2 regions of the Ruegeria sp. AM1 genome follow, and region 2 is predicted to be linked to the other one. Evidence: riboswitches for the same ligand, from Rfam matches in the RefSeq annotation. Region 2 holds a riboswitch; the other holds the start of a gene.
The links. Region 2 has a riboswitch for cobalamin ahead of ACR0I7_RS16690 (DUF1636 family protein). Riboswitches for the same ligand answer to the same signal wherever they lie in the genome.
Positions count from the first base shown of each region.

Region 1: it holds a riboswitch for cobalamin, as region 2 does, so the genes downstream of both, ACR0I7_RS01295 (CbtB domain-containing protein) here and ACR0I7_RS16690 (DUF1636 family protein) in region 2, are expected to answer to the same signal.

Region 1 covers NZ_JBQFXH010000001.1:257,401-263,357, forward strand. Annotated here, with positions in the region: gene ACR0I7_RS01270 (thiamine pyrophosphate-binding protein) at 1-569, opposite strand, end outside; gene ACR0I7_RS01275 (DUF302 domain-containing protein) at 649-1,113, opposite strand; gene ACR0I7_RS01280 (DUF1636 family protein) at 1,263-1,616, shown strand; gene ACR0I7_RS01285 (hypothetical protein) at 1,604-2,098, opposite strand; gene ACR0I7_RS01290 (CbtA family protein) at 2,165-2,863, opposite strand; gene ACR0I7_RS01295 (CbtB domain-containing protein) at 2,868-3,038, opposite strand; cobalamin riboswitch at 3,077-3,283, opposite strand; gene cobF (precorrin-6A synthase (deacetylating)) at 3,327-4,070, opposite strand; gene cobA (uroporphyrinogen-III C-methyltransferase) at 4,063-4,791, opposite strand; gene ACR0I7_RS01310 (cobyrinic acid a,c-diamide synthase CobB) at 4,788-5,957, opposite strand, start outside.
Region 2 covers NZ_JBQFXH010000010.1:65,176-71,132, forward strand. Annotated here, with positions in the region: gene ACR0I7_RS16675 (FecCD family ABC transporter permease) at 1-261, opposite strand, end outside; gene ACR0I7_RS16680 (ABC transporter substrate-binding protein) at 266-1,201, opposite strand; gene ACR0I7_RS16685 (ABC transporter ATP-binding protein) at 1,201-1,998, opposite strand; gene ACR0I7_RS16690 (DUF1636 family protein) at 1,995-2,390, opposite strand; cobalamin riboswitch at 2,514-2,727, opposite strand; gene ACR0I7_RS16695 (helix-turn-helix transcriptional regulator) at 3,557-4,291, opposite strand; gene ACR0I7_RS16700 (VOC family protein) at 4,412-4,768, shown strand; gene ACR0I7_RS16705 (hypothetical protein) at 4,879-5,277, shown strand; gene ACR0I7_RS16710 (hypothetical protein) at 5,301-5,609, shown strand; gene ACR0I7_RS16715 (hypothetical protein) at 5,714-5,957, shown strand, end outside.

The sequences.
Region 1 (5,957 bases), on a different contig from region 2:
CAATCGCCCTCTGGCGCAACGGCGGCGGGCTTTGCAAGACGGCGGCGTTTCGGAGTGCTGACACGGGCGTCGGCTACTGAAATCGGCACGTCAATATGCACCGGACCGGGGCGGGGCTGCGTGGCAAGCGAGACCGCCTTGTCCGCAACAATGTCTGCCCCCTCAGCGGTCAGCATGAACGTCCCTTTGGTGATCGAGCGATAGACACGGCTGTGATCCATCACCTGATGGGTATAGGTCAGCGCCTCATCCGCGTCGACGCAGCCGGTCAGCACGATCATCGGCACCCGGTCCTGCAGCGCATTCGCGACCACATTGATCCCATTCATCGCGCCGGGGCCAAGTGTGGCGACCAGAATGGCGGGTGCGCCATCCCGATGATGCACGGCCTCGGCCATGAAGCCCGCCGCGTTCTCATGCTTGGTCAGGTGAAAGGTGATACCGGCCTGTTCCAACGCATCGACCAGCGTCAGAACTTCGCCGCCGGGCATGCCAAAAGCGTGACGGCACCCGGCCTCATACAGCCGTTGGGCCAGTAGATCAGCAGCGCGCGGGGACAGATCCTGCATCAGTTAAGCTCCGAATTTCTTTTGTCAGAGCAGATTGCGGAGTACGCCCTCGGGCGCAAGTCGCTTCACGTCAGTGTGACTATTTGACTGCGTTTTCCGCCACCGCCTGAAACTTAGCATCCAGTTCAGTGGCGATGTCAGTCAGTGCCTCACCGCCCTCATAGACATAGGGGGCAAAGACATAACTGGGCGTCTTGTAGGACAGAGTTGCCGTGCCATCATCATTTTCTGTGACGTAGAAACGGATTGGGGCCTCGATCATCGCGGCGGTCGACGTCTCAAGAACCCGGACCGCATAGTCATTGTTGAAGGCCCCGATGACCCGGTTGCCCGGAATGGTGATCCCGCGTGCCGCTGCGGCCTTGGTGGGCCCGGCCTGCGTGACCACGATCAGCCCGTTTTCTTTCACGGCAACCCGAGTGTCATCCACCAACTGCTCAAAGCTTTTGTCGGTCGGATAGACCGCCCAGCCCGACAGGGGTTCTCCCACATCCGCAAGGGCAGGGCAGGGCAGCAGGCAAAGCGCGGTCCAAAAGGGTTTCATAAGGCCACCTCTCGAAATTGGGTCGCGAAAGTGTTGTCAGAAAACAGACCAGAATGCACTCACATTATCGTGGGGTCCCTGTCGGTGTGGGCTTGCGCAGCAATCGTGAAAGGCGCAGAAACAGCAGGGGCAAGCATAACAGGAATACCGTGGCTCGGAACCGTCTATTGATTTGCAGCAGTTGCACAGGCGAACGCGATATGAACGCTGACAAACGAGCCGTCCTGGTTGCGCTGGAACGGGTAGGGCTGCAAGCGCAGATTGAAGTGCGGGAACACGTTTGTTTCAGTGGCTGCGACACACCTGTATCAATTGCCCTTCAGGGTGAGGGAATGGCCTCTTACGTCTTTTCCGGGCTGGATGTGGCGGCGGACGCAGATGACATAGCTGCGACCTGTAAAACCTATCTGGACAGCCCGCTGGGCTGGATTGAAGACGCCCGGCCTTGCGGGCGGCTTCGATTGTGTTTGCGGGCGCGTATACCGGCGCTTCAATCCACCTGAACCGTCACCGAGGCCCTGACCGGCACCTCATCGACCATCAGCGCGCTGTGGCTGTTGGCGTTCAGTGACACCTCAATTTCGACTTCGCCTTTGGGCAATTCTGCAATATGCATCCAGTTGCCGTAGAGGCGGGCCAGCTTTGCGCCATTCACATAGACATGCGCGTGACCCTCACCGGGATTGTCTGCGGCCGAGGCGTTTTCCGGTGCAAAGCGAAAGTTCTGTGGCGCAACGTACAGGTTCCATCCGGCCATTGGGTCTTGGGTCAGGGCAATCTCAAGACTGGGCGCATCCGGGCCGCCCGGCAGATTGATTGTTGCTGCGTGATCATGTGCCATGGTTTCGGCATGCGTACCGCCATGATGTGAAGGGTTGGAATGGTCATGGCCATCAAACGTGACACCATTGGCTGCTGCAAGCACGAAACCTGCACCGCCGCCAAAAACCAGACCGATCGCGAACAGCGCTAATGAGCGGGTCATTTCGTTTCCTAACGCAAAAATGAAAATCCCGCCGGGCCGGGCCCGGCGGGGTGAAGCGATGACAGATCAGGTTGCGGCTTCTGCGCGCTTGCCTTCGCTTTGCCAGAAATAGCCGGCAAATGCTCCAACCAGCACCCAGGCCGCCAGCCCAATGCCAAAGGCTCGGGCGGCGAACAGGGCTCCGATTTCCGTTGGAACCGGGCCGGTGAACACATCCGGTTCAGGCGCGCCGATCAGGTGAGGTGCAAGAAGCAGACCTGCCGCGATCACATAGCTGACGATGTTGCCGCCAAACGCGATCAGCCACATGGAGACCGACGCGGCAGCGACCGTCGCAAACCACCAGATCTGCCGCGCAGAAACGTCTGCGGCGGCAACCCCCGGGACTTCGGGCGCGAGCGAAAAGCCGGGCGCAAGATGAACTGCGATAAAACCAGCCAGCCCCCACAAAACACCGGTGCGGCCATCAACCGGATGCCCCTGACCTTCGGCCATGGACATCAGCGCAACCAGAACCAGCGCATAGCCGGTATAGGTCAGCATTGTGAAAATGACGCTGAGCGCATCGCGGGTCAGTTCCGTGAACATGCCCGGCAGCTCGGGATGTGCAGATACAGCTTCGCCGCCGAAATGCACCAGCTCTCCGGATTCATACAGCTCGGCATGCAACAGAACGGGTTGCACAAATACCAACTGCAGCAAGGCGGCTATCAGCCCCGCTGCAGCACCAGCGAACAACGCGCTGGTCAATATCCGACTGAACATCTGCTTAGTGGCAGGGGAAGCCGGTTGCGTGACGCACGTCGTGTGCCGCGTCATGCAGCGCAGCTGCCTGAACATGGCCGGTCAGCGTGATAAGCCCCAGGCCCAGGGCCACTGCGAAAAAGACCGAGAAGATACCTGTGCGTGCGACGCCGGCAGTTTGGGTCTGTGTTGTCATGTCTTAGTCCTCCTGTGCCGTCGCACCCGACGGCCGGTGTTTCAAGTTGTCGCCTGGCAGGTCTCCTGGCTTGCGGGTCAGTGCTTCTGCTCGCCTTCCCCCCGAATTTCGGGAGTGGCTGGTTGAGCAGAGGCTCACCGCTTACAGTCGCGGGGGCGGCTCTGGACTTGACTGACGTGCAGTCTCACCAAATTCCCTCTTAGCATCCAGATTTCTCTGGCGGGACCAAGCGCTGCCATATAGCCGTGAACCGGGTGTCGGTGCAATTGTCATTTGCGACCTTTTATGTCAAATTCCCCGCTTGCGCAGCAAATAGATGTCCATGATCCAGCCGTGTTGCGCACGGGCGCTGGCACGGGTCTTCAGAATTTCTGCGCTGACCTTGGCCAGCGGACCGCTGATCAGGATCTCTTCTTGCATACCCACATAAGCGCCCCACCAGATGTCGAAATCGGCCATTTCAAGGCTTTGAAATGAACATTCACCGTCCAACATGACCGCTACGGTTGTGCCGAACTCAGGCCAGCCCTCGTCTCGGATGCGGCGGCCGGTGGTTACGACGAAGGGGGCGCCAATCTCGTTGACGGGTATCGCATGTGCGGCAGTCAGCGCCTGCAGCGCGGTGATGCCCGGAATGACCTGGATACGCGGCTGCGGCACCAGCCGGGATGCGATTCGCAGCGAGCTGTCATACAGCGACGGATCGCCCCAGATCAGCAAAGCGATGCGGCGTGCCTTGGGGTGTTGTGATATTGCCGTTTGCCAGCGCTCGGCAATGGCGTCGTGCCAGTCGTCCACGCCGCGAAGATACCCGTCATCCGCGCGTCGAGGCGGGATATCGAAATAAGAGAGCACGGGCGCATGGTCGGTCACCTGCACGATGATTGCCTCACGTATCCCTGCTAGATCCTCCTTGTTCTTGCCCTTGCGCGGGATGAGGATCAGCTCTGCCTCACGTATCGCTTCGGCCCCCTGCAACGTCAGGTGATCCGGGTTGCCTGTTCCGATGCCGATCAGGCTTAGCTCATACATGCTCAAGCTCCGCAAGTGGGCCATAGAGGATCAGAGCAGGTGCGGTTCCGATTTCCTGGCGCAGCGTTTCTGCCAATGCGCCGATGGTGGACCGCTGGAGCGACTGCTGAGGCGTTGAGACCGCTTCGGCCATCAGAGCCGGAGTCTCAAGCGGCAAGCCATGGGCGTGCAACATGTCGACCAGCGGTGGGAAGGTGCGTTTGCCCATGAAAACCACGGTGGTTGCCTGCGCGTCCGCAAGCGCGGGAAGGTTCAGGTCTTTAGGTAGTTTTCCGCTGACGTCATGCCCGGTGACAAACTGCACACGCCGTGCCGTCAGACGCCGTGTCAGGGGAATTCCGGCCGCTGCTGCCGCCGCCACAGCCGAGGGTATGCCGGGGATGATTTCATACTCGACCCCGGCCTCGCGCAGGGCGACCAGTTCCTCCTCAAGCCGTCCAAACAGCCCCCCATCGCCCGACTTCAGCCGCACGACGCGGGCACCGGTTTTGGCGTAGTCGACCAGCAACCGGCTGACATGATCCTGTTTGGGCGACGGACGACCGGCGCGCTTGCCGACGCCAACCAGATCGGCGCCCTGGCGGGCATGGGTCAGGATCGGGCCGCTGCTCAGATCATCGAACAGAATCGCGTCCGCCTTCTGCATGCGGTCTACGGCCTTGAGGGTCAGCAACTCCGGGTCGCCGGGGCCTGAACCGATGAACGAAACAAAACCACTCATGCCGATGCCTCGACGATCATGTGAAAGAATGTGCCTGTGACATTGCCGCGCCGCGACCCAGTTTGTGGGCCTTCCGACCCTTCGGCATCAAAAACACGCGCCAACGGCGCATCGGGCTGCTCGACGATTGAGGAGTAGTGGAACTCATGCCCCCGCAGAGCGGTTCCGGCGGCAAAACCGGGCATATCGGCCAACAGTTCCGCCCTGCGATAGCCAAGGTTGAATTTGCGTTTCTCGTAGGACGTGACAAGCCCCAGTAGGCCCGCCATTTGATGGCGCGCACCTTCCTTGTCGATCAGAACATCCCCAAGGGCCATGTAGCCGCCGCATTCGCCATGCACGGGCCGTGTTTCGGCGTGACGGCGCAACCCTTTACGGAATGTCGTGGCGGCAGCCAGCGTTGGCGCATGCAGCTCGGGATAGCCGCCGGGCAGCCAAATCAGATCGGCATCAGTAGCGGGGGCTTCATCCGCCAACGGAGAAAACGGCAGAATCTCCGCCCCCGCGCGGCGCCAACCCTCCAGCAAATGCGGATAGGTAAATGAAAACGCAGCATCCTGCGCCAGCGCGATCCGTTGCGCCGGAGGGCGCGGCAGCGCGGCTGACGATGGCCCGTCCGGGCCTGAGGAGGCCGCAGTTTTGAGGGCCTCAAGATCCACATGCTCGCGCAAAAAACGTGCATAGCCTGCAATTGCGCTTTCCAGATCGGGGTGTTCGACCGCCTGAATCAATCCTAGATGCCGTTCAGGCAAGGTCAGGTCCCCTCGGCGCGGCAACACCCCAAGAACCGGAAGGCCGGCACGTTCCATCCCCAGACGGGTCAACCGCTCATGACGGGGGCTGGCACATCGGTTCAAAATCACGCCCGCAAAGGGCAGGTCCGGATTATACATCCGGAACCCCAGCGCGGTCGCCGCTGCGGATTGCGCCTGTCCTCCGACATCCAGAACCAGAACCACCGGCCACCCCATGCGCTGCGCGGTCTCTGCACTGGTGCCGTGCCCCTGTTCGCCCGGTTTTGCCACTCCGTCAAACAGGCCCATCGACCCTTCGGCAACAACAATATCAGCCCCGGTGGCCTGCGCAGAGATAGCGTTGAACAGGGCATCGTTCATGGCCCAGCTGTCCAGATTATAGGACGCCCGCCCGGCGGCCGCCCGGTGAAA
Region 2 (5,957 bases):
AACCATCATAGCGAGCAACGCGCGGGGAAAGCGGATGTCCCAGACAATGGCCTCGCGGCCTTTGCTCCAGGTCTGCGCAACCATGTCAGGCGACAGTTTGTTCAGCAAAACACTCCAGACCGTTCCTAAGGGCACAGAAACCGCGCCCAGTGAGATCGCAAAAGAGAGCGAGATCAGCAGCGCCACCACGCCACCTGCAAGGAAGGTAAACCGCAATCCGGATTGCGGTGAGTGGCGAGGGGATGCCGCTGTCTCACTCATCGTTTCACTCGCCCCAGAAAGCTTGAGCCAGTGTCTTAACCGCTTCGATGTTGCGCGGCCCCGGCGTGGCCTCGACATATTCGAGCGTCACAAAACGATCGTTCTTCACCGCATCCAGGTCAGCGAAAGCCGGGTTCGACATCATGAAGTCCCGCTTCTGTTCTGCGGTCACTTCGCCATAGTTGACGATGACCACCACTTCCGGGTTGCGTTCCACAACCTCCTCCCAGGTGACGGTCGCCCAGCTTTTCTCGAAATCGTCCATGATGTTGACGCCACCCGCAGCTTCGATCAGCGCAGTAGGCATGGCATAGCGCCCGGCGGTGAAGGGCGTATCCTCGCCGCTGTCATAGACGAACACGCGCAGGGGCTCGCCAGTTTCAAGGCGGTCGGTAAAGCTGGCAAGCTCGGCCCGATAGCCATCGACAAGCTGGGTCGCGCGATCCTCGACATCGAAAATGCGGCCAAGGTTGGTCAGGTCCGCATACATATCCTCGATGCTGGCCTTCTCCTTTTCCATGATATGGGTGCAGCTTTCGGTCAGTTCATAGACCTTGATACCAAAGGGCTCGAGCGTCTCAGGCGTCACCTCGCCGCCCACTTTCATGCCGTAGTTCCAGCCAGCAAAGAAGAAGTCCGCATCGGCCCCCACCAGAACCTCTTTCGACGGGTATTTGGCAGACAGCTCTGGCAGCTCCTCAACGCCAGCGCGCATCTCTTCATCCAGCGTTTTCCAGCCCGAGATGCCAGTATAGCCGACCATGCGGTCCGCAAGGCCAAGAACCAGCATCATCTCGGTCAGGTTCACATCATTCGAGATCGCGCGCTCGGGCGGGGTGTCGAAGGTCACGGTGCGGTTGCAGCTTTGCACTGTCGCTTCGGCTGCGGCAAAGCCAGCGCTTATGACCAAGGCGGCAGAGGCGAGGAGGATGCTGTTCATTACGGGGTTCCCTTGTTTTGAAGATGAAATGTCAGGTGATCAGTGTCGCTTGGGGCGAGGCGTTCGCGCCGCGCATTAACCTTGAAGGCCCGGGAAACCGCGGCTTCCGACAAGACATCGCGCGGTGGACCAAAGCCGACCGGTTTGCCCCCATTCAAAAGCAACAGGTCATCGCAGACGCCCGCGGCCATGTTGAGATCGTGAAGCGATGTCACAATCGTCAGCGGCAGGTCACGGATGAGTTGCAGGATTTCGAGCTGATGACGGATGTCGAGGTGATTGGTCGGTTCGTCCAGGATCAACAAGCGTGGCTCTTGCGCCAGCGCACGTGCGACCATAACCCTCTGCCGCTCGCCACCAGAGAGCGTGCCGAGCGCGCGGTCGGCAAACCCGTGCAGGTCCATCCGATCAAGGGCGGCCCCAATGATCTGTGCATCACGAGCACCACTGCTGCCACCGAAACCGGTGCGATGCGGCGTGCGCCCCAGAGCCACGATCTCGCGTACGGTCAAGGCGAAATCAGTCGGTTGCTCCTGCAAGACCGCAGCCACCTTGCGCGCCACAGCGCGTGCCGGGAGGGTCCAGATATCTTCGCCATCGACCGATACCGATCCACCGGTTGGTCGATGAAACCGGTAGAGCAAACGCAAGAGCGACGTCTTACCCGCCCCGTTCGGCCCGACAATGCCTAGAACATGCCCAGCCTGCAGATCAAAGCTGGTCCGGTGCAGCAACGTGCCGCTGCCCCGCCCAGGCGACCAGCTGAGGTTGCATACGGACAGGCGCGCGGCACTCAAGACGCCTGAGCCTTGGTCTCTTCTATGGCCATCATCGCAGCCGGCACGCGGGCCAGCGTGGATTTGCGCAGTTTGCCGGGCCGATCCACGGAAGAGCACCATTCGTCGTGTAGGTAGGCATATTGCTTGGCGAAGGAGACCAAATCTTCGATATCCGTGCCCGCGTCGATGTCGCCGAACAGATAGGTCGCCTTCCGTGAGGCGTGGTAGGCCACAGTGCAAGGGCGGTCGCAGCCTGCCATACAGGCAACACCCGATATCTCAAAGTGCTCTGGCACCGCATCGCCTGCCTGCAAGACTGCCTGCCGCAGACGTTCTATCAGTTCATAACCGGGCCGACATTCGGTCCCTTTGTGTCGACAGGATGTGCAAACAGTAATTCGATGTTCCATCAGGCCCTCCGCCGTTCAAGCGGGCGAAGGAAACAGAACCATGTCGTTGCGGGCGAAACCGCTGTGCCATCATAAGCTCCTGACCAGGCGCCCCGCCTGCATCGAGTTGAAATGTCGACGCACGGGTGTGCGCCGGTGATGGCAGGTCTCCTGACTTGCGGGTCGCTGCTCCCCCGAACCTTCCCGGACGTTTTGTCCAGTGGTCCCTATCGGGGTCGCTCACCGCCTACAGTTGCGGGGGCAGTCACGGATTTGGCGCAGGTGAGTGTGCCGTACCGTGTTCCCTTTTCATCTCGTTGGTCTAAGGCCGTTGAGAACCATCACCGCTAAATGGCCCGTCCTGGTCGCTTCCGTCAAGTCGCAATGTAAGGGACACAGCCATCCAACCGACATTCTTCGCAGGTCGTATGGTCCCGCACGTCTTGTATATAATCCGGTTAAAATGAAATTGAGGTTTGAAATGTGGTTGCTAAAGCCGTCTTGAAAACTCGTACCGAGTCACAACAGAATTCGTGCTGCTCGGACGAAGCAATGCCGTAACAGCGAAACTCAGAAAACGAATGACCACAAAGCCTGCGACCTGTGAATTGCCCACTCCATCCTCGCTGCATGATGCTTGAATAGCGGGTTTCCCTGTCCCTATCCTTGGAGCTGGCATGTCTCCGGATCGCTCTTGTTCGAATGCTGACAACCGCAGACGAAATCATGGGGACAGAAACCTGAAAGAGCGACCCTTTCCCTGCAAGACCGGGAATTTCCACTAAAAAGACGCGGGAGTTTCCCTGCCAGGATGCTCAGGGAGCTCTTTCATAAGCCATTGATCTATATGTAGATTTTTGCCCACGGACGTCAAACAACTTCAAAATGGTGCGTTTTATCCGTTAAATTCCCTGTTTTCAGGGAATTTTGGCTGAGACTGGCTAGCTGCAAACTGTCTAAACAGACATGACTTTCCTATTTGTGCCGTCCAGTACGAATCGCGACTTATACGGTTAGAAAGCCAACTTTTGTCTGGCAAAAACGCAACTCTCACCAAATTTAGCGGATTTGATCGTGGGTTCAACGCGCTACGGATGCAAGTCCCGCTCGGTCAGCTTGCCGACCTGCTCTAAAATCGTATTTAGCGCTAAAGAGAAATCTTTCAGTGATATGTGGGCGTGTTGAGATCATAGCGAAAGGTCTTCCTTTGTTATTGAAGGAGCGAAAGCCTCTTTAGGCAACAAGTGAAAAGAAGTTTCCTTTTTTTGAGCAGTAAGCATCCGATCACAACGAAAAATACGCGCGCCATCCCTCAAATGATCAAAAGCGACGACATACCAAATCGGGTATTTCAGCAAAAGATAATGAGGTGCTATCCGACGGTCTGATGTGTCCCCGTCTTCTCGTCGATAACGTATGTCCAGTTCTTTCTGGGTAAGAAACGCCTGATGCAAGGCTTGTACCACCCGTTTCGGCGGTGCGCTCGCGCTAGCCTGAACAAAGGTCGATGCGGTGACGCCCACCATGATCCGCGATTTCAGTCGTTCAACCTGTCTCCGCTTTTCCGGCGAGAACGATGCAATCAACTGCCGACGCACAGAACTGAGGTTCGCCAGAAAGATCGGCGACTCCATTTTCTCTGCGACCGCGATGCTGATGAGAAGGTCGACCGCTTCGGCGTACGGCAGGTTCAGGCGGCCCACGCCCCAATTTCTGTCAAGCCGTACACCACCACCGCGCCCGCGATCTGCGTCGATTTGCATGCCACGTTCCCGCATAAGCGAGAGATCCCGTGCAATTGTGCGCGTGCTGACATTGTGTTGCCGGGCGAGGTCGTCGATCGTGCAGTGCTTGTCTTGTTTGAGCTGGATCGCAATCGACTCGATCCGCGTCAGCCTTTCATATGCGCTTGCCCGTGGCATCAAACAAATAGGACATAAAATGACATATTAATCAATATAACGTCTTTCAGACGAGTCGTTTCCTGACTTTCGAACTATTGCCCCACACGCTGTCTAAGCAACAGAACAGGAAAGAAAATCATGAAGATGAACTACTGTGTTGTCGGAACGAACGACATGGCGGCATCGCAAGCCTTCTACAACGAGCTCTTTGAAACGGCCGAGCTTCGGGTCGTTTCGCCGTCAGAACGTATGACTTATTGGATGAGTGACGACTTTGCCTTCGCAACAGCGATACCGTTTAACGCAGAACCCGCCACCAACGGCAATGGTACGATGGTTGGCTTTTGTGTTGGCGTAAAGGCCGAGGTCAAAAGGATGCACGAATTGGCTCTTAGGCTTGGCGGCACATCTGAGGGCGCACCGGATCAGCGTGGCCCAAAATTCTCAGCATATGTGAGAGACCCAGACGGCAACAAACTGTGCTTCTCTGACTAGCCTTGGGAAAATCTCTCGAAACGTCCCCTTTTCAAAAGCGTGAATTGCCGCGATTTCAATCTTCTAACCTTTTGACATTACTTGTCGTATAGACATTTGGAGAAAACAAATTGACCCTTAAAACCACCGTCGTGCAGCTCTTGGTTGCGTTGCCGTTCTTTCTGGTAAGTCTTTCAGCACCGGCGCAAGCAGACAGCTTGCAAGATGCGCGCGCGCGTATTGATGCTTTGACCGATGCGCAAATAACCACCGCCGTTGCAAACTGGATCAGAAGTGAAGGCGGTGGTTGCCGTGTTCAGTTGGCAAGTAATACGCAAGAAATTCTGGAAAAAGCGATCAATGCCACGCTCTTCGAAGAGATGCAGATCGAAGCATCCCATCGGGGAGAGCTGTCCGAGTATCTTGTAGATAGAGTCGATGACACCATGGATACTGCTATGAAGGACGGACTGTTCTTCATCACGAAAGATGACGGTCAGAATTATGTGATGATCAAAGATTGTAGTTAAAACCCGAGGAGCCAAAACGTTTCATGATACTAGACTATATGCTCGTGGGTGTTTTGGTCTTCGTCGGCGGACTCAGTGGCAGGGCGGCTTGGCGCAAAGAGGAAAGACAGACAAAGGCAGCTTTTATTCTTTGGACGCTCCTAGCCATTCCGAGCGTTTTGTTCTTGCTGTTTTTTGCCGACGGCCTGCTGTCTCAAAATGAGTTGCTGGTGCAAGGGCTGTTTGACGCCGTGCCTTATACCTTTGGCCTGTCGCTTCTGCCGTTCCCGCTCTCGATTGGCTGTAGCTGGATCGTGGGGTACGCAATTTTCAGAACACGAGCAAAAGCATAGGCGGCATCCGTCGCCCATGCATACATTGAGAACACAATAGTGAGTTTATAGCCTTGCCCAATTTCCTGCTTAGATTCCCGTCTCCTGTGGCGTTTCGAAATGTCTTGAACGCCACAATCGCGACCGTCGTCCTCGGCACATGTGTGCATGCCGAAACTGCTACGGTCGAGCGCTCAGAGGACTTTAGCGTATTTTGGCCTCAACTACGTACTGCGCTTTTGACAAGCGATGTTGAGGCACTTGACGAGCTTTCACTGAGCACGCTCGGTATTCCATTTGGTTATGACAGCCTCGATCCCGCGAACGCATGCGACAACAAGTTGTTAAAGGCTTATCTCCAAGCAAAGT